2 regions of the Paenibacillus sp. FSL P4-0113 genome follow, and region 1 is predicted to be linked to the other one. Evidence: riboswitches for the same ligand, from Rfam matches in the RefSeq annotation. Region 1 holds a riboswitch; the other holds the start of a gene.
The links. Region 1 has a riboswitch for ZMP and ZTP ahead of MKX46_RS13120 (TIGR01440 family protein). Riboswitches for the same ligand answer to the same signal wherever they lie in the genome.

Region 1 (9,110 bases):
CTATACGGCGTGCTGCGCCGCTGCGACGAGGACGGCGTCACCTACATTTTGGCGGAATCCTGTCCGCCGAAAGGATTGGGAGACGCCGTCATGAACCGCCTGCTTAAAGCGGCAGGTCACCGAATCGTCCGCCTGTAGCTTCTGTCGAATCAGAGCCTCTTATATTAAATTTTCCTCCCTCCTCTTCTCGGTATGGGGTACTTTCAGTGCATGCTTGTACTGATTTGCCCCTTGTCCGCATAACGTGTACAAGAACAGACGGATAATGGAGGGATGGAGTATGCTGGCAGCCTCTGCCCATGCCGGGCAGGTTGTAACGATTCTGATCATGGCGGTAGCGCTAGGAATGGATGCGTTATCGCTGGGCGTAGGGATCGGCATGAAGGGGATACGCCTGCGAGACGTGCTGCGCATCAGCACTGTTATTGGCTTTTTTCACATTCTGATGCCATTGCTGGGAATTTTCACGGGCCATTATATGAGTTCTTTATTAGGTCATGTGACGACCTACTTCGCAGGGGGGCTACTCATCCTTTTAGGCGGGCATATGGTGTATAATTCCTTCAAAGGGGACGGCGTACAGGTATTGGATCATCGTTCGCCTTTAGGTCTTTTGCTGTTTGCACTTGGGGTGAGCGTGGATTCATTTTCTGTAGGAGTGTCACTGGGGATGTTCCAGAGTGATCTGGTGCTGTCTGTTCTGGCATTTGGTTTTTGCGGGGGAGCAATGGCGATGTTGGGCCTGCTGCTGGGTCGCAAGGTCAGCCGCAATCTAGGAGATTACGGGGAAGCAGTGGGCGGTGCCATTTTGCTGGCATTCGGCTTTATGTTTATGTTTTGATTTTAGCGCAGACAGTGTAAAATAAGTGCAGGGTTAAAGTAAGGGATTAGGATTATAGTAATCCTCTGTTTATATATTTTTTAACATACGGGGGGTGAAAACGTTGAAGAATATCTTATTTGTATGCACTGGGAATACCTGTCGTAGTCCAATGGCTGAAGGGATGCTGCGTAAGTTGGCTGCTGAGCATGGACTAGAACTGGAAGTGCGTTCTGCGGGAGTGGCAGCGATGGAAGGCACGCCGATATCCCGACATGCAGAGGCGGTTCTACGTGATCACGATATATCCGATCAGATCACTTCAACCCCTTTGAGCGACGGGCTTGCCGGGTGGGCACACCTGATCTTAACCTTGACGCAAGGACATAAACAGCACGTAATTCAGCGCTTTCCCCAAACGGCGGGCAAAGTATTTACGCTTAAGGAATATGTGGAGAACCGGGATGCGGTGTTGAATGATGTACAGGAGTTGGACGGTTTATATGCTTCACAGCAGTTGATGGCTTCACTTGGACAAGAGCTATCGGCGCAGGAGCGTGAACGAATGATTGAATTACACCAACGGATTCCGGGCTTTGATATTTCAGATCCGTTTGGCGGTTCACGAGAAGACTACGATGTCACAGCTGCGGAAATCCGCACGGCGCTGCATAAGCTGCTGGACAAGCTAAAGGCCTCTTCCGAATAAAATCGCTCTTACTCATCTATTTTGTACGGAATCTGTTGATTTTCGACGGTTAATCCGTTAAGATAAGGTGGAAAAATGAGAATCCGATGTAACTGGCGACAAAAGTGGGATTAACCACGATGGAGCATCGGATATACGGCCGGTCGCCTGGGCAAAAGAGCAATTCCACATAGGTGTGGACTGCTCTTTTTTCATATACAAGTTATGCCAGATGTTTAGCTGAGGGTTGATTCCTTCAAAGGTTCTTCCATTTTTTCTGCTCGAAATCTGAAACATCGGCTATAATATAGTGAGATTGTGATCAGGAGAGAGTGTGTTGAACTTGGGGCATGAGACCGTGCCTAGTCTCTGAGAGGCTGTTCAACCAAAGGAGGTTCCAATGGTGGGACAATTGGATCATGAGATTTCGCTAGAAGCACAGACCACTTCTGTTGTGCGGGAAATCGCAGAAGCAGCCAGTCTCAGGGCTGGTCGCCTGCTGGTTATCGGCGTTAGCACAAGTGAAGTGGCTGGAAGTCGAATTGGCACGGCGGGAGCGCTCGATGTGGCTCAACAACTGTTATCTGGAGTAGAGTCCGTTCGCAGGCAGTATGGCTTTGATGTAGCGTTTCAATGCTGTGAGCATTTGAACCGAGCGTTGGTCGTTGAACGGGCTGTACTGGAGCGACTGGGACTGATGGAGGTTGCGGCTGTTCCTGTTCGTACAGCAGGAGGCTCTATGGCTACCGTCGCCTATCGTTCTATGAGCGACGCGTGTTTGGCGGCGAACGTGCAGGCTCATGCCGGGATAGACATCGGCGAAACGCTGATTGGCATGCATCTGCGACCGATTGCTGTTCCGTTTCGCCCAAGCCTTCGCTGGATTGGCGAAGCACGTGTGACAGCGGCGTTCACCCGTCCTCCACTTATTGGCGGACAACGGGCGGTGTACAGTCTGGAGCAAGAAGTCGGCGGAAACTGCGATTAGCATTTGGCATGGCGGCATGTTTGTACTAATCGTTTTTGCAATGAGGATGAGGTACCCAACAGAGGAGCAGGCGGTAGCTTGTATACCCAACAATTGACTATGGAGAGGGAGTAATCAATCATGATGGAACACCTGCGTAAAAGTGACCCAGCAGTGATGGAAGCAATGGGACTTGAACTGAAACGACAACGCCACAATATCGAGCTAATCGCATCCGAGAACATTGTCAGTGAAGCAGTAATGGAAGCCATGGGCTCCGTGCTGACGAATAAATATGCTGAAGGTTACCCAAACAAACGCTACTATGGTGGCTGTGAGCATGTAGATATCGTTGAAGATATCGCACGTGACCGCGCAAAAGAACTGTTCGGCGCTGAGCATGCTAACGTGCAGCCTCACTCTGGAGCACAAGCCAACATGGCAGTGTATCTGGCAGCTCTCAAACCTGGAGATACTGTACTGGGTATGAATCTGGCGCATGGTGGCCATTTAACACACGGAAGTCCGGTTAACGCTTCCGGCTTGTTGTATAACTTTGCTGCCTATGGTGTCCGCGAAGACAACTTCCGCATCGACTACGATGAAGTGCGCAAGGCAGCCTTTAAGCACCGCCCTCGTCTGATTGTAGCTGGCGCGAGTGCATATCCGCGTACTATTGACTTTGAAGCTTTTGCTTCCATTGCCAATGATGTAGGTGCTTTGTTCATGGTGGATATGGCACATATCGCAGGTCTCGTGGCAGCGGGAATTCACCCAAGTCCAGTTCCGCATGCCCAATTTGTAACAACAACGACACACAAAACGCTGCGTGGTCCGCGTGGGGGTCTGATTCTGACTCGCAAAGCATGGGCGCAAGCGATTGATAAAGCTATTTTCCCTGGTACTCAAGGGGGGCCACTGATGCATGTGATCGCGTCCAAAGCGGTTGCTTTGGGTGAAGCGCTCCAGCCATCGTTCAAAACCTATGCGCAAAATGTAGTCCGCAACGCACAGGTGCTGGCTGAAACACTGTTGGCTGAGGGGATTAACATTGTATCCGGTGGTACGGATAACCATCTGATGCTGTTGGATACGCGCAATTTGAATATCACAGGTAAAGAAGCGGAGCATGTATTGGATTCCGTGGGCATCACGGTCAATAAAAATGCGATTCCTTTTGATCCGACCAGTCCATTCGTAACAAGCGGGATTCGTATTGGTACACCTGCTGCAACATCTCGTGGGATGGATGAAGAGGCTATGGTCAAAATCGGTAAAATCATTGCTGAAACCCTTAAAAACCCGAAAGATGATACTGTATTGTCCAAAGCAAGCCAAGCGGTTGGCGAGTTAACAGATAAGTTCCCGATTTATCCAGGAACTCAATACTAATTCATCGACAATCATAATCTTTATATTATAGGCTGTTTTCCTTCCGTAAGCCGGAGGAGAACAGCCTTTTTTTGCTTCCAAACGACTCGAAACTTACATTTTTGGGTAATAAGCGATTACAGTAAAGGTTTATGCGCGCTTTCCTTTATATCTACGACAAAGGAGTGATTACATTGAGTCAAAGAAAATCCGCGCAATTATTGCAGCAGCTCGTATTTGTGGGACCGATGGCGTTGTTTTTCGTCTTGATTATGGTCATTCCGTTCCTGCTGGGGCTGTATTATTCCATGACGAACTGGGATGGAGTATCTGAAAATATCCGATGGCTCGGGCTAGGGAATTACGTTCATATTTTTAGGGACGATCCAGATTTCCGTAATGCGTTCTGGTTTACAGTTCGGTTTACCGTATGTGGTGTCATTCTAACGAACCTGATTGGCTTTTTCCTAGCCTATGCACTTACCAAACCGTTGCGTACCCGTAATGCACTGCGAACTGTATTTTTTATGCCCAATATGATTGGCGGCTTGCTGCTCGGCTTCATCTGGCAATTTATATTTGTACGCGGCTTTTCTGCGGTAGGGGAGGCAACAGGGCTTTCCTTTTTTAAACTGCCGTGGCTGGGTGATGGGCCAACTGCTTTTTGGGGAACTGTCATTGTGTTTGTATGGCAATATGCAGGTTATCTCATGGTTATTTACATATCTTCGTTAAATAATGTCCCGTCTGCCCTGATTGAATCGGCTCAAATTGACGGCGCGGGCCGAAGACAGATTTTGCGTCATATTGTAGTGCCACTTATTATGCCAGCGGTGACCGTCTGCTTGTTCCTGGCGATATCCTGGTCCTTTAAAGTATTTGAATTGAATTTGGCTCTCACAAAGGGGGGACCTTTCAAGTCGACAGAGTCTGTAGCGTTGGACATATATAATGAAGCGTTTACAAATAATCGACTTGGATTGGGAACTGCCAAGGCTATGATTTTCTTCGTGGTCGTTGCGATCATTACCAGCATTCAGGTGCGTCTCACGAAGAAAAAGGAGGTCGAAATGTAATGGAAAAAACGTCAAACTACCGTTTGGGCACATGGGTTGCTGAAATATTGCTTATTGTGATCGGGTTAATTTTTCTGGTTCCATTCTATTTTTTGCTCGTAAACTCCGTTAAATCCTTTGGTGACATTTTGGCCCATTCCGCTTCGTGGCCGACAACCTTCCGTTTTGAAAACTATGCTAACGCCTGGAATAAAATAAACTTTCCCACAGCACTGGGGAATTCACTGATTGTCACGATCGTCAGTAATGCGCTTTTGCTGCTCATCAGCTCGATGGCCGCTTACCAGATGGTTCGGCATGACACTCCTTTTAATCGGTTTTTATTCGGTTTACTTGTGGCAGCAATGGTAGTTCCCTTTCAATCGATTATGTTGCCGCTTATGGAAGTGTCCAACGTATTGAGCTTAAACAATAGTATACCAGGACTGATCCTATGTTATCTGGGTTTTGGGGCGCCTTTATCCGTTTTTCTTTTTCATGGCTTTATTAAAACGGTACCTATTGAGATCGAGCAGGCGGCAAGGGTGGACGGTTCATCCCGGTACGGGGTGTTCTTTCGCATCGTTTGTCCACTCCTGCTGCCTATGTTCGTAACTGTGCTTATTTTGAATACCTTATGGATATGGAATGACTATCTGTTGCCTTCGCTCATTTTGAATGATCCTGAGCTGCGCACCATTCCGATTGCAACCTATATGTTGTTTGGTCAGTACACCAAGCAATGGGACTTGGCGCTGCCAGCACTGGTGTTGGGGATCACGCCAATTGTTGTGTTTTTTCTGGTGATGCAAAAATACATCGTTTCTGGCATTGCAGCCGGTGCGGTCAAAGGCTGAAGGGAGGGATATCCGATGAAAAGAACAGCGTTGCTTGTCATCTCCTTGATGGTGCTGCTCGCATGTACACTTGCAGGTTGCGGAAATACGAAGGCTCAACAGAGTGAAACGAAAACGATACACATTTATCAATTCAAAGTAGAGATTTCGGAACCGCTAAATAAGCTGAAGGCAGAATATGAAAAAGCGCACCTTGGCATCAAGTTGGATATCCAATCTGTCGGTGGTGGTACGGACTACGGTGCTTCGTTGAAGGCTAAATTCGCATCAGGCGATCAGCCGGACATTTTCACAAATGAGGGCTACCAGGACCGCGATACGTGGTTGGAGTACTTGGAGGATTTGTCGGATCAGCCATGGGTAAAGGATCTGGACGATTTCGCTCGTAAGCCGATGACGGTTAACGGTAAGATTTATGGACAGCCTATGAACCTAGAAGGATTTGGTTTTGTTTATAACAAGGATTTGTTCAAAAAAGCGGGCATAACCAAACTACCTCAGACGATAGATGAACTGGAGGAAGCGGCCAAGCGACTGAAAGCGGCAGGGATTATACCTTTTGCTAACGGGTATGCGGAATGGTGGGTTCTGGGGAACCATTTTATCAATATTCCGTTTGCCAGACAGCCGAACCCGGAAAGTTATGTTGAGGATTTAAACAAAGGAACGGCTCGCATCCCCGGTAACCCGGTGTTCGATCAGTGGGTGAAGTTGCTTGACCTGACTATAAAATATGGGAACCGCAATCCGCTCACGACGGATTACAATACACAAGTGACGCTGTTTTCGACAGGTAAGGCTGCTATGATGCACCAGGGGAACTGGACGCAACCGCAAATAGATGGAATTAATCCTAACTTGAATTTGGGTATTCTGCCTGCGCCTATAGACAATGATCCCTCCACAGGAGGTAGACTCGCGGTGGGAGTAGCCTCGAACTGGGTGGTCAACAAAAATTCGCCTGTGAAGCAGGAGGCAAAAGAATTTCTCAATTGGTTGGTCACATCAGAAACAGGCAAGCATTATATCACCAAGGAGTTTAAGTTTGTTCCCGCCTTCAAAAGTATTACGTCCAGCGACGAGACGACAGGCGATCTAGGTGCAGAAATATCTCGGCATGTGAGGGAAGGCAAGATATGGAGTTGGAACTTCCAACGCTTTCCGAAGGGGCTGAATCAGGATTTAAGCAGCAGTATGCAAGCCTATATTGCAGGGGTTATCACAAAGGATGAAATGCTTCAGCAATTTCAGGGGGCATGGGACAATTTGAAGTATAGATAAAAGAATACCTCTGCATGAGGAGGCAAAGGCTATAGCTCGGGCAGGAAGTATAAAGCCTTCAGGCTTTGGCGGTCAAGGGCCGTCAGAGCCTTTTTGTTGTGTTTTTATGTGACGAAAGTCACACGTAAAGCGGTCCTATTCATTATTTTACATGTCATATCTTTCCCTTGACAAAAGGTTACGGTGGCAGGTGTTAAATCAATCAAGGGAATGTTATAATAAACAGGATTTACAGGCACGCATTGCATCTGTGCTTATTTGGTTTGTACAAATAGGTTACATAGATCCTTTCGACTCAGGATAGTTCGATATGCTGGTGCGAAAGAACGTGACGATAATACCGGAGGGAATATATTATGGCGAAACTGGTGGTTTGTGATCACCCTTTGATCCAACACAAACTTACATTTATCCGCGATGTGCGGACCAACACCAAGGATTTCCGCGAGCTGGTGGATGAAGTAGCAACATTGATGGCTTATGAAATTACACGGGATATCCCGCTGGAAAGCATTACGGTGCAGACACCGGTTGCTGAGACAGAAGGTAAAGTGATTTCCGGACGTATGCTGGGTCTTATTCCGATTCTGCGTGCAGGCTTGGGTATGCTGGATGGCGTAGTAAAACTGCTGCCTGCAGCAAAGGTGGGCCATGTGGGACTGTTCCGCGATCCTGAGACGCTGCAACCCGTAGAATACTATACGAAGCTGCCTACAGATGTAACTGAGCGCGAATTGATCGTGATTGATCCGATGCTTGCAACGGGTGGCTCTGCAATTGCGGCGATTGATGTGTTGAAAAAGAGAGGCTGCACTCAAATTAAAATGATGAATCTGATTGCTGCTCCTGAAGGAGTCAAAGCTGTGCAGGATGCACATCCTGATGTAGACATCTATGTCGCTGCACTGGACGAGCGTCTGGATGATCATGGATATATCATTCCGGGTCTTGGTGACGCGGGAGACCGCTTGTACGGAACCAAGTAGACTGCCTTTGGCAGTTCGGCAAAATCTATGGACGTTATACAGGTCCTTATTTTAAATAATGGAAGATCTGTGAAGCGGACATTTATTATGAAAAGGGGTTCAACAGAAAATGTCCAAAATCAAAGTGATGACAATTTTTGGTGTGCGTCCGGAAGCAATTAAGATGGCTCCTCTTATTTTGGAGCTTCAGCGTCACCCGGAGCATATCGAGTCCGTGGTATGCGTTACAGCTCAACATCGCCAGATGCTTGACCAGGTTCTGGAAGTTTTCAATATTCACCCTGATTATGATCTGGACGTAATGAAGGATCGCCAGACACTGAATGAAATCTCCATGCGGGTACTTCAAGGTCTGGAACCTGTATTGCGTGAGGCCAAGCCCGATATCGTGTTGGTTCACGGTGATACACTGACGACTTTCCTCGCCAGCTATGCAGCCTTTATGCAGCAGATTGAAGTAGGGCATGTGGAAGCGGGTTTGCGAACGTGGAACAAGCTTTCTCCATATCCTGAAGAAATGAACCGTCAGCTCACAGGCGTGCTGTCTGATCTGCATTTCTCGCCTACTTCTTTATCGGCTGGAAATTTGCGGAAGGAAAACAAGCCTGAATCGCGAATATATGTTACAGGCAATACAGTAACTGACGTATTTCAGTATACGGTTTGCCAGGATTACGAGCACCCTGTACTGGAGTGGGCTCAGGGCAAACGCCTGATTCTTATGACAGCACATCGCCGGGAATCCCAAGGGGAACCGCATCGTCAGATTTTTAATGCGGTTAAGCGAATTGCGGATGAGTTTGAGGATATCGCTATTGTTTATCCGGTTCATCCGAGTCCGGCTGTGAAGGAACCTGCATTTGAGATTTTAGGCAACCATCCGCGTATTAAGCTGATTGATCCGCTGGATGTCGTGGATCTGCACAATTTTTACCCACATACACATCTGATCCTTACGGATTCCGGTGGGCTTCAGGAAGAAGCGCCTTCGTTCGGAGTACCTGTTCTGGTGCTGCGTGATACGACTGAAAGACCGGAAGGAATTGAAGCGGGCACCTTGGAACTGGTGGGTACGAACGAAGAGA
Region 2 (9,110 bases), 1.5 Mb from region 1:
TCACTTGTTTAAAGGTCAAAAAGGTTTTCGTATTTTCATCCCAAAGTCGGAACTTCAACGATTGCAGACTGCTACTCACTGTGATCGTGGTCGCCTTTTGAAGTAACGGTGTCGCTTCATGTGCTTTTTCCAAATTATAATTTGGAACTTTGGGACTCAGGTGATGAACGTGATGAAATCCGATATTGCCCGTAATCCATTGCAATACTTTAGGAAGCTTGTAGTAAGAACTGCCTTCTACGGCTGCATTAATATAACTCCACTCTTCATCGTGCTCGAAATAAGAATCCTCAAATTGGTGTTGTACATAGAATAGCCAGATTCCCAACATACCGGATACAAAAAAGATAGGTGCCTGTACGAGAAGGAAGGCCTGCCATCCAATAGCCCAGCACAACAGTGCATACAATGCAACGATGGATATATTCGTCACATGAGTGTTCATTTTTTCCTTGCGTTTGGCTGTCTTGATATTAAAGCGATAGGAAATCAAAAAAGTATAGATCGGACCTAGTCCGAACATAACCCAAGGATTTCGGTATATGCGATAGGCCAACCGTGTCCATGTGGAAGCCTCTGTGTACTCTTCTACCGTAAGCACCCACATGTCACCTGTGCCTCTTTTATCCAGATTACTGCTGGTTGCATGGTGGATCGCGTGACTATTTTTCCATTGGTGATAAGGGCAGAGCGTAATAATACCTGTAATCGTTCCCACAATGTCGTTCAGCTTGCGGCTTTTGAAGAAGGATTGATGACCACAATCATGAAAAATAATAAACGTCCGTACCACAAACCCCGATGCAACAATGGCAATGGGAAGCGTCAGCCAGTACGAAACCGACAGGCTAAGATAAGCAGCATACCACAATAGGATCAGTGGACCCAAAGTATTGATAAGTTGCAGAACGCTGGATTTCGTGTTTATTTTCTCGTAGGGAGCCATATTTTTTTTCAATTGGGCTAATGGGAGTTGTGTCATACTCATTATGATCCTCCTTAAAGATGACGCCTATACCTTGATCCTGTTAGGCGTACATGTTGATCTAATCTCAGTATAAGGAGAACGCTCTAGGCGCTGTAGTCATAAACGTCAGTTCGTGTATATGACATTTGTCATATAGACAAGTAACATAACCCGTTTTCCAAATGTTCGCGGGTTTCTTTTCTGATGATTGTTTGTTAAAATATAAGGTATAATAACGCTGTATGTGACTGGCGAAGTCAGTGGAATGAACCACGAGGGAGCATACAAAAAAAGCGTACCGTTCGCCTGGGAGAAGTATTTGCAGAGGATTCGTCTGTCTTGACGACCTTGTGCAAATACTTTTTTTCGTTTTACAAGACCATGACACCCTGTTGATTCCATTATGCAATAAATTCAGAGGAGGCTCGGACTATGGCTATTATCATGAAATCCAAAGAAGCAGCTGAGCAAGTATATGCAACGATCCGTTCACAGGTAGAAGAAATGAAGCAGCAAGGACACCGTCCCCATCTGGCAACCCTATTGGTAGAAGGTGATCCGGCATCTGCATACTATGCACGGACCAAGCAAAAAATAGCGGAGAAGCTGGGCATCTCATTTCATCTCCATACGTTTGATCGTCATGTTAGCGAAACCGAGCTACTGCACCTGATCGGCAGTCTGAACGATGCATCCCATGTACATGGCATTATGCTGGAACTGCCGCTTCCCCAACATCTTTCCGCCTCCGTTATTAAACAATCCATTGCCCCCTACAAGGATATTGATGGGATTACACCCGATAACAAGCTGGCTACTGTAACAGGTGACGCCGGACTATATCCCGCAACACCTCAAGCCTGTATCGAGCTGCTCAAGCATTACGGTCACACATTGGCAGGCAAAAATGTCACGCTCGTGGGCATCGGACAGACAGTGGGACTTCCCCTTTTCCACATGTTGCAAAGAGAAAACGCCACCGTTACCGCCTGTCATGCAGGTACGCGTGATATTGCAGAGCATCTGAGCCATGCAGACATTGCCTTCGTGGCAGTCGGATGCCCTGATGTGATTACGCAAGATATGGTTCATCCCGGTCTGATTTTGGTAGATGCGGGAATTAATGAGACGCTAGAGGGAAAAATAGTGGGAGATGCCGCTTTAGACGTGGGGGAAAAAGTACATGCTATTTCTCCGGTTCCCGGCGGTGTTGGCACCTTAACGACTGCGATTTTGTACAAAAATTTGCTTAAAGCGATACATCTGCAACACTACTCCAGAGAGGTGGTTTACTCATGAGTGAACTGTCGTGGAATCATTCCATCGGACATTTTCTGAAAGAGGCTGCAAGTGCAGCTCCTACCCCTGGCGGAGGAAGTGTATCCGCACTGGCTGCGGCACTAGGCGCGGCTATGACCTCCATGACCGCCAACCTTTCACAAGGAGAAAAATACGCGCACATCCATGAACAAATCACGGACGTCATTAGCAGCATGGAAAGATTGTCTACACATTGTGAGGAATTAATGGTCGCAGACATCCAATCCTTTGAACAGTATATGACTGCCCTGCGTTTGCCCAAGGAAACAGACGAAGAAAAGCGCTATCGTACCCATTCCTTACAGACAGCGGTGATCGCTGCCATTGAGGTACCCATGCGCCTGCTGGAAGTATGCCGAGACGGATTGTCGCAAGCCTATAACATTGTGGAAGTGTCCAATAAAAATGTGATTTCGGATCTTGGCATCGGCGCGATCCTGTTCGAAGCCGCCGCTCAATCTGCCCTGCTTACCGTCGACATTAACCTTGCTTCGCTGAAAGATTTGGATGTCAAACAATCCTACGAAGCTAAAACAGCCGCACTCCTCCGTGAAATCGGACAAATCAAAGAACAAACCTTATTGATGGTGCGCAGCCGAATAACGGGCTGACCATTGGAAGAACCCGTCCCAAGTCATATTCTGCTTCCATGCTCAAAAAATAGCCTCTCAAACCCGCCTCTGCTCGTGGGTTTGGAGGCTATTTTATTGGAATCCAACGATTTGTGGAAAACTTTTCTATATATTCTTCGTCTATTGATAAGGAGATATTCCCCAAGTCGTTATTTAACCTTATATACATTGATGAAGAAATGAGGAAAAACGCATGAAAAGACGTACTCTGTTAATCAGTATGATCACGCTGTTATTGTTCAGCTCCAGTGCATGGGCGGCCGGTGATGAATCGGCGTCCCGTATTCGTTCATATGATTCCGGGAGTCTGATTCAATCCGATGGAAGCTTGTGGTTATGGGGCTATAATCAATCCGTACCGACTCGTGTAGAGGATAAGCCAAACGTTGTAAGAACATTTTCGAATATAATCCAGGAAGGCGATCTGATATTTACCTTACAAGATCATTCCGCCTGGTATGTGCCAAGAAACAACATTTCTGAATCCGTGAAATTCATTTCTCTGGAAGGACTACCAAACATCATAAACGTGCGTATTATGAATGATCATGTGCTCGCCCTAAACGCCGAAGGAACCGTATTATCCGCTGATCGAATCGAAAATGGTGGCAACTTTGCTCCTTTTCAAACCCTATCCGGCATCGAAAATGTTACAGAATTGGATAGTTACTATGAAAAAAGACCGCAATATGAGGAACGCTGGATCTTCTTGAAGAAGGACGGAAGTGTATGGAAAAATACAAGGTCCTTGCAGGGCTTCGAGCTTGTTCCATCATTAAAGGATATTACTGCTATCTCCAAAAACATAGCCTTAAAGAAAGACGGTACTGTATGGACATGGCCCAAAGAATTTGATAAAAATGTAACTCCGTCCGAAACTTTATCCGTATCGCAGATTCAAGCCTTATCGGACATCAAAATAATTAAGACCAATGGAAGTTCCAATCTCGCGATTGATCGACAAGGACGGTTATGGTTCTGGGGTGAAACGGTCACAGGTTACTCAGATAATACAACCTATCACAATGAAAATACCCCTGTGCTATTATCAGGAGTAAAAGATGTTAAAGACGCCTTTTTCGCCGAACGCTCCATACTCGCCCTCACCACAGCTGGGAATGTATATGTTGCGTCTCTAGATGGTGAAAAGTTACCATCCAACGCCCCCTTTACATTGCTTGCTAAAAATATTCAAAGTATCAAAGCAGGTCCACGGCACGTAATCATGCAAAAAGCAGATGGGGCCTTATGGGGCTGGGGTGTCAACAAACACGCGCAGCTAGGTATAGGAGACTATGAGTTTCTGTATAGTTCACCAGTTCCTGTACAAAAACCGATTCTTGTCCGTCTCAATGGTTCGCCTGTCTCTCTGAGTAATGGTGTCATTACCCGCAACGGGCAAGCGTTTATTCCCCTTCGTTCTGTTTTTGATAAACTGGGGGCCGAGATCGCTTATGATTTCAACAGCAAAATAGCAAAAATAGATCAGTCCAAGGCAGAAGATCACCCTGTCTTTCTAGAAATAAATTTCAAAACCAGCCAAGCAAAAGTGAACGGTAAGGCTGTAAAGCTTACCAATCCGCCCTTCATGGTGAATGGTATTGGTTATCTTCCATTAAGGCTGATCAGCGAAACGCTGGGGGCCAAGGTAGATTGGATACAAAAAGAAGATACTATTGAAATTACGACAAAATAGTAAATCAAAAACCAGTCCAAACATGATTCATGTTGGACTGGTTTTTAATGCTATATACTGTGTATAATATGCGATCTCTTATCTATTTCAACAATTTGTTATAGCGCAGAATCTGCTTATTGTTTAGCTTTATTCTCTTTTTCTCTTTCGACCAGCATATCTACGATCATATCAATCTGTCCTGTAATAGCGATTGGATCATAGCGATAATACGTATCAAAATCGTTAAAGAACACTCTATTGTTCTTCACCGCAGGAAGATTCCCCCATACAGCGGACGACTTCAGTTGCTTGAGCGCGTCACCCTTTTTCTCGGGATCATACGTAGTCAGGAACATATAATCTGCGTCATACTGCGGCAATACCTCCATCGAAAGCTGTACCGTTTGTTCCTTGGAGTTCATTGTTTTCTTTGGCAAGTTCAGTTTGAGCGCATTGTACACGGCTTGTCCACCGCGACCCGCATTGTCGCCAAAGATCCAAAGTGCATGCTTGTCCGTCAGCTCATACAGACCGAAAGTTGCCTTTTCGTCAATCACACCTTTAAGACGTGCGCGACCTTCAGCGGCCTTTTTATCAAATGCAGCAATAAATTGCTCAGCCTTCTCCTTTTCCCCGGTGATATCGCCGAACAGCTTGACCGTATCATAAATATTAGTCGTCGTGCCGTACGGAATGTACAGGGTAGGTGCAATTTTAGACAAAGCCTCATAATTCGTATCCTTCATAACCACGATCAGATCGGGTTTGAGTTCCAGCGTCTTTTCCAAATTGGTCGGATCACCCACCTCTTTGGTTCCTTTTTCCTTCAGCAAATCGGTCAGAAAAGGATTTTGAAACGCAGTCGGCTCCACACCCACCACGTTAGCACCCACGGACAGCAGTTCTCCGCCGTAAAAATCCGTTACAATACGCTGTGGCTTAGCAGGAATTTGAATATCCCCTTTAACCGTATTAAAGCTTCTAGTCTCTCCAGTAGTAGCTGACTCTTGCTTATCTCCTGAAGATGAAGCCGGATTACTCCCATTATTATTTCCGCTGCAAGCGCTGATGAATACAGACAATACAAGTAACATAGCTGTCATCATAAAATACGATTTTCTTCTCAACTGATTAGCCCCCTATATATTGTGGAGATGATCTCCCTGATACACATGATAATGATTATCAATATCGTAAGAAATATATCAAGCGTCGTCCTTGCTGTCAACTGAAAAACGAACTTTGTACATTCCTCCTTAATAAATCAAAAGACCTGCCAAAATGATGGTCAGGTCTTTTTCGTGGAGCCGTATTCAAAAGCCTACACATTGGGGCTAGGTTGCTGAAGGCTGCTTTCTGGTGATCGCTGTTTTGTTTTATATTCTTCTCCCCAATCTTTCATCAAGTTAATAATCGGGATGAGCGTTTTTCCGAATTCGGTGAGAGAGTATTCAACCTTAGGCGGAACCTGCTGGTATACTTCACGGTGAACGACACCATCCTCTTCCAGCTCGCGCAATTGGAGTGTCAGCATACGCTGGGTGATCCCCGGACAGATCCGCCGAAAATCACTAAATCGCTTAGTCCCATACATAAGATGATACAAAATAATCCCTTTCCATTTGCCCCCAATCACGTCCAGCGTGAACTCAACTGGACACGCCTGATCATTTCCAGCGGTACATTCCCCAAAGCCGCCTTTCCGATTACGCATAGGCTTTTCTCCTCCTTAGTATCATTTTATATACTACAGCACATTAATGTGCGTACTTCAAAAACGGTCATGTATATTCTAATATTAAGCATGTCACTTGGTAAGCGTCAATTTTAATCAACATCCATAAGGAGTGGAATAACGATGGAAACCTTAGCTACTACTAAAGATCAAATCTTATCCGCATACGAGTTCAGACATGCAACGAAGGAATTTGATAGTCATAAGAAAATTAGCGATTCCGATTTTGATTTTATTCTTGAAACCGGTCGTTTATCTCCAAGCTCGTTTGGCTTTGAACCCTGGAAATTTGTTGTCGTTCAGAGTAAAGCTATGCGTGAGAAGCTACTGCCTTACTCTTGGGGGGCCCAAAAACAACTGCCAACAGCCAGCCATTTTGTACTCATCCTCTCTAGACTTCCTGAAGATATGATAGCCTCCTCCGATTATATCAAGAGTATGATGGAGAACGTGCAGCAATTACCAGCTGAAGTGATGCAAGGCAAAGAGAAAGTATATGACGCCTTCCTAAAATCAGATTTTGCGCTGGAGGAAAACAAAAGAGCCTTGTTCGAGTGGGGCTGCCGACAAACCTACATCGCACTGGGCAATATGATGACTGCCGCAGCCCAAATCGGCATTGATTCCTGCCCTATCGAAGGTTTTAATAAACAGGAAATCGAACGCATCCTCTCTGAAGAAGGCATTATGGATGCCAAGCATTTCGGTATTTCTTGTATGGTGGCATTTGGCTACCGTCTCAACGAGCCGCGTGGCAAAACTCGGCGACCTGTAGATCAGGTTATTGAGTGGGTGTAAAACCTTTTCTCTAAAACAAAGGGGTGTCCCCACAGCCATTTCGATGGCTTTGGGGACACCCCTTTTTCATAAAACCTCAGCTCTTAACTCTTTCCAATTACTTACTGATAATTTACTTCTTCTGCAAAGTAAATATCCTTCAAACGATCCTTTACGCGTTGAATTTCATCCGCTGTTAAAGGAGCAGTTGGACATAGCTTGAAGTTCCTTCCGGTGACATAGCTTACGTCCGTGTGACCATCCAAGTTGTAGTCCATCTTCGGAACCGGTTTTCGGGTATAATCGGTAAAGTCAATAATGGACCATGCCGCATCTCCATCCTCTTTGGATAAAATAATCCGCTGTGAGGCATTTTCGGTCCACAAATAGCGCAGATTTGCTGGTGAATTATTGGAATCCATAGCCGTCTTAATACCTGAGCCTCTAAACATGAGCGTAAACTCCGTATGATCATTATTGGATCCTGCTACCGATTCATAAATCTGTTTCAGCCCGTCCACGCCTACAATCTCAACCTTGCGATCAACAGGGAAGTGGTTCACAAAATTCTCCCATATTGGAGCCATGTTATGGGTGTTGGCAAGTGCGTTGATGTCCAAAATAATGGACAAGTAGCTTACCGTATTTATACGTTGATAAGGGTTATCCAAATATTGCTGTACTATATACAGTTGTGGTGCTGCATCCGTCTCAGTCACATATGGGTCAAGCGGATGAAGAGTCCAGCGTGAGGAATCTTTCGTATAGCGTGATCCAATCGGATCAATCGTAACCGAGTTCATGAATACGGTACCGCTATTATCTGCTAGTCCCTGTGCGGGAACAATTGGATTGTCCTTATGGGACCAGTAAGGCATCAATGGAGAGCCCTCACCATACATACCGTTCACATTATATTGTGTAGCCGACCATCCCATCGCGGAAGTAATCCGATAGTGATCTTTAAGCCATTGAGTCTGTTCGGGATTTACCGTAAAGCTGGTCAATGATTTCGGAAGATACTTCCGATATTGGTCTGTATCCATGCTTTCAAACACCGATGGTGATCCCATTGTACCGGATTGGTGCAGCTCATTGAATGCATTGTAACGATACATATACATCCACTCGTCCATTCGAGCTTCCCAAATAGGAAACTTTAACTGGTTCGGATACCCATCCAACATTCCGACTTCATCTCCATACTGATCGACGAATGCCAAAACCTGTTTAAGCTGCGGGCGATTTGCTTCTACAAAAACAAATCCGTTTTCCATCGCCCACGTCACTTTGACATTGGGACCAAAGTGGTCCATCAGCAATTGACGCGCTTGCTTGATTTGATCTACCGTCGTCGCGCTTCCCTGCAGCATGATGGAGACAGCAAAGTATTGCTTTTTGCGTTCCCCGGGTTCTACCGTTAATTCCGCATCAGATGTGAAGTGAACCCCTTGAGATGGCGACTCAACCGTGATCTTTAATGGAATGACCGAGTTTACTGTCGGAATCAAATGCAGGTTGGCAATCTTCCCATCCTCATCAAATATTCCTCTGGAATCCTCTACCCGAAGTATCAAGTCTGAGGGCAGCAATCCAGGAGCTATAACCTCTCCATTAGCATTATGAAATACGTAGGACATATTCCAAGCAGCAGGATCTAAAGTAGCAGCCTCTGAAATGGTATACGTAGCCAAGTATACGGACCTGATTACGTTCGGTGGCTCTGCCGGCGGAGTCTTCCCTTTCACGATTAGCTTGGCCTGAGCTGTAAGGACCTGATAAGGTTTGGCAACGGTGACCTTCATTTCTACAGGAATGAAGCTGTCCGCAACCGGAATATTTTCGGGATGTGCAATTTTCCCTTGTTCATCAAAAATACCTAACCCATCACTAAATGTGTACGTAACACTTGTGACGCTGGCAGCAGGAATGCTTACGGGTCGCCCTTTATTGTAGAGCTGAAAAGATAGCTGATACGAAGGGTATGTCTCCGGTTGATTT

Region 2: another riboswitch for ZMP and ZTP. It lies ahead of MKX46_RS20080 (bifunctional 5,10-methylenetetrahydrofolate dehydrogenase/5,10-methenyltetrahydrofolate cyclohydrolase); the one in region 1 lies ahead of MKX46_RS13120 (TIGR01440 family protein).

The regions. Positions count from the first base shown of each region.
Region 1 covers NZ_JBBPAZ010000001.1:3,083,958-3,093,067, reverse strand. The annotation lists gene MKX46_RS13135 (L-threonylcarbamoyladenylate synthase) at 1-138, shown strand, start outside; gene MKX46_RS13130 (manganese efflux pump MntP) at 281-841, shown strand; gene MKX46_RS13125 (low molecular weight protein arginine phosphatase) at 945-1,529, shown strand; ZMP/ZTP riboswitch at 1,608-1,689, shown strand; gene MKX46_RS13120 (TIGR01440 family protein) at 1,909-2,496, shown strand; gene glyA (serine hydroxymethyltransferase) at 2,617-3,867, shown strand; gene MKX46_RS13110 (carbohydrate ABC transporter permease) at 4,041-4,922, shown strand; gene MKX46_RS13105 (carbohydrate ABC transporter permease) at 4,922-5,758, shown strand; gene MKX46_RS13100 (ABC transporter substrate-binding protein) at 5,774-7,039, shown strand; gene upp (uracil phosphoribosyltransferase) at 7,396-8,025, shown strand; gene wecB (non-hydrolyzing UDP-N-acetylglucosamine 2-epimerase) at 8,135-9,110, shown strand, end outside.
Region 2 covers NZ_JBBPAZ010000001.1:4,610,522-4,619,631, reverse strand. The annotation lists gene MKX46_RS20085 (fatty acid desaturase) at 1-988, opposite strand, end outside; ZMP/ZTP riboswitch at 1,202-1,286, shown strand; gene MKX46_RS20080 (bifunctional 5,10-methylenetetrahydrofolate dehydrogenase/5,10-methenyltetrahydrofolate cyclohydrolase) at 1,400-2,266, shown strand; gene MKX46_RS20075 (cyclodeaminase/cyclohydrolase family protein) at 2,263-2,898, shown strand; gene MKX46_RS20070 (stalk domain-containing protein) at 3,113-4,615, shown strand; gene MKX46_RS20065 (ABC transporter substrate-binding protein) at 4,732-5,724, opposite strand; gene MKX46_RS20060 (winged helix-turn-helix transcriptional regulator) at 5,919-6,311, opposite strand; gene MKX46_RS20055 (NAD(P)H-dependent oxidoreductase) at 6,456-7,130, shown strand; gene MKX46_RS20050 (S-layer homology domain-containing protein) at 7,232-9,110, opposite strand, start outside.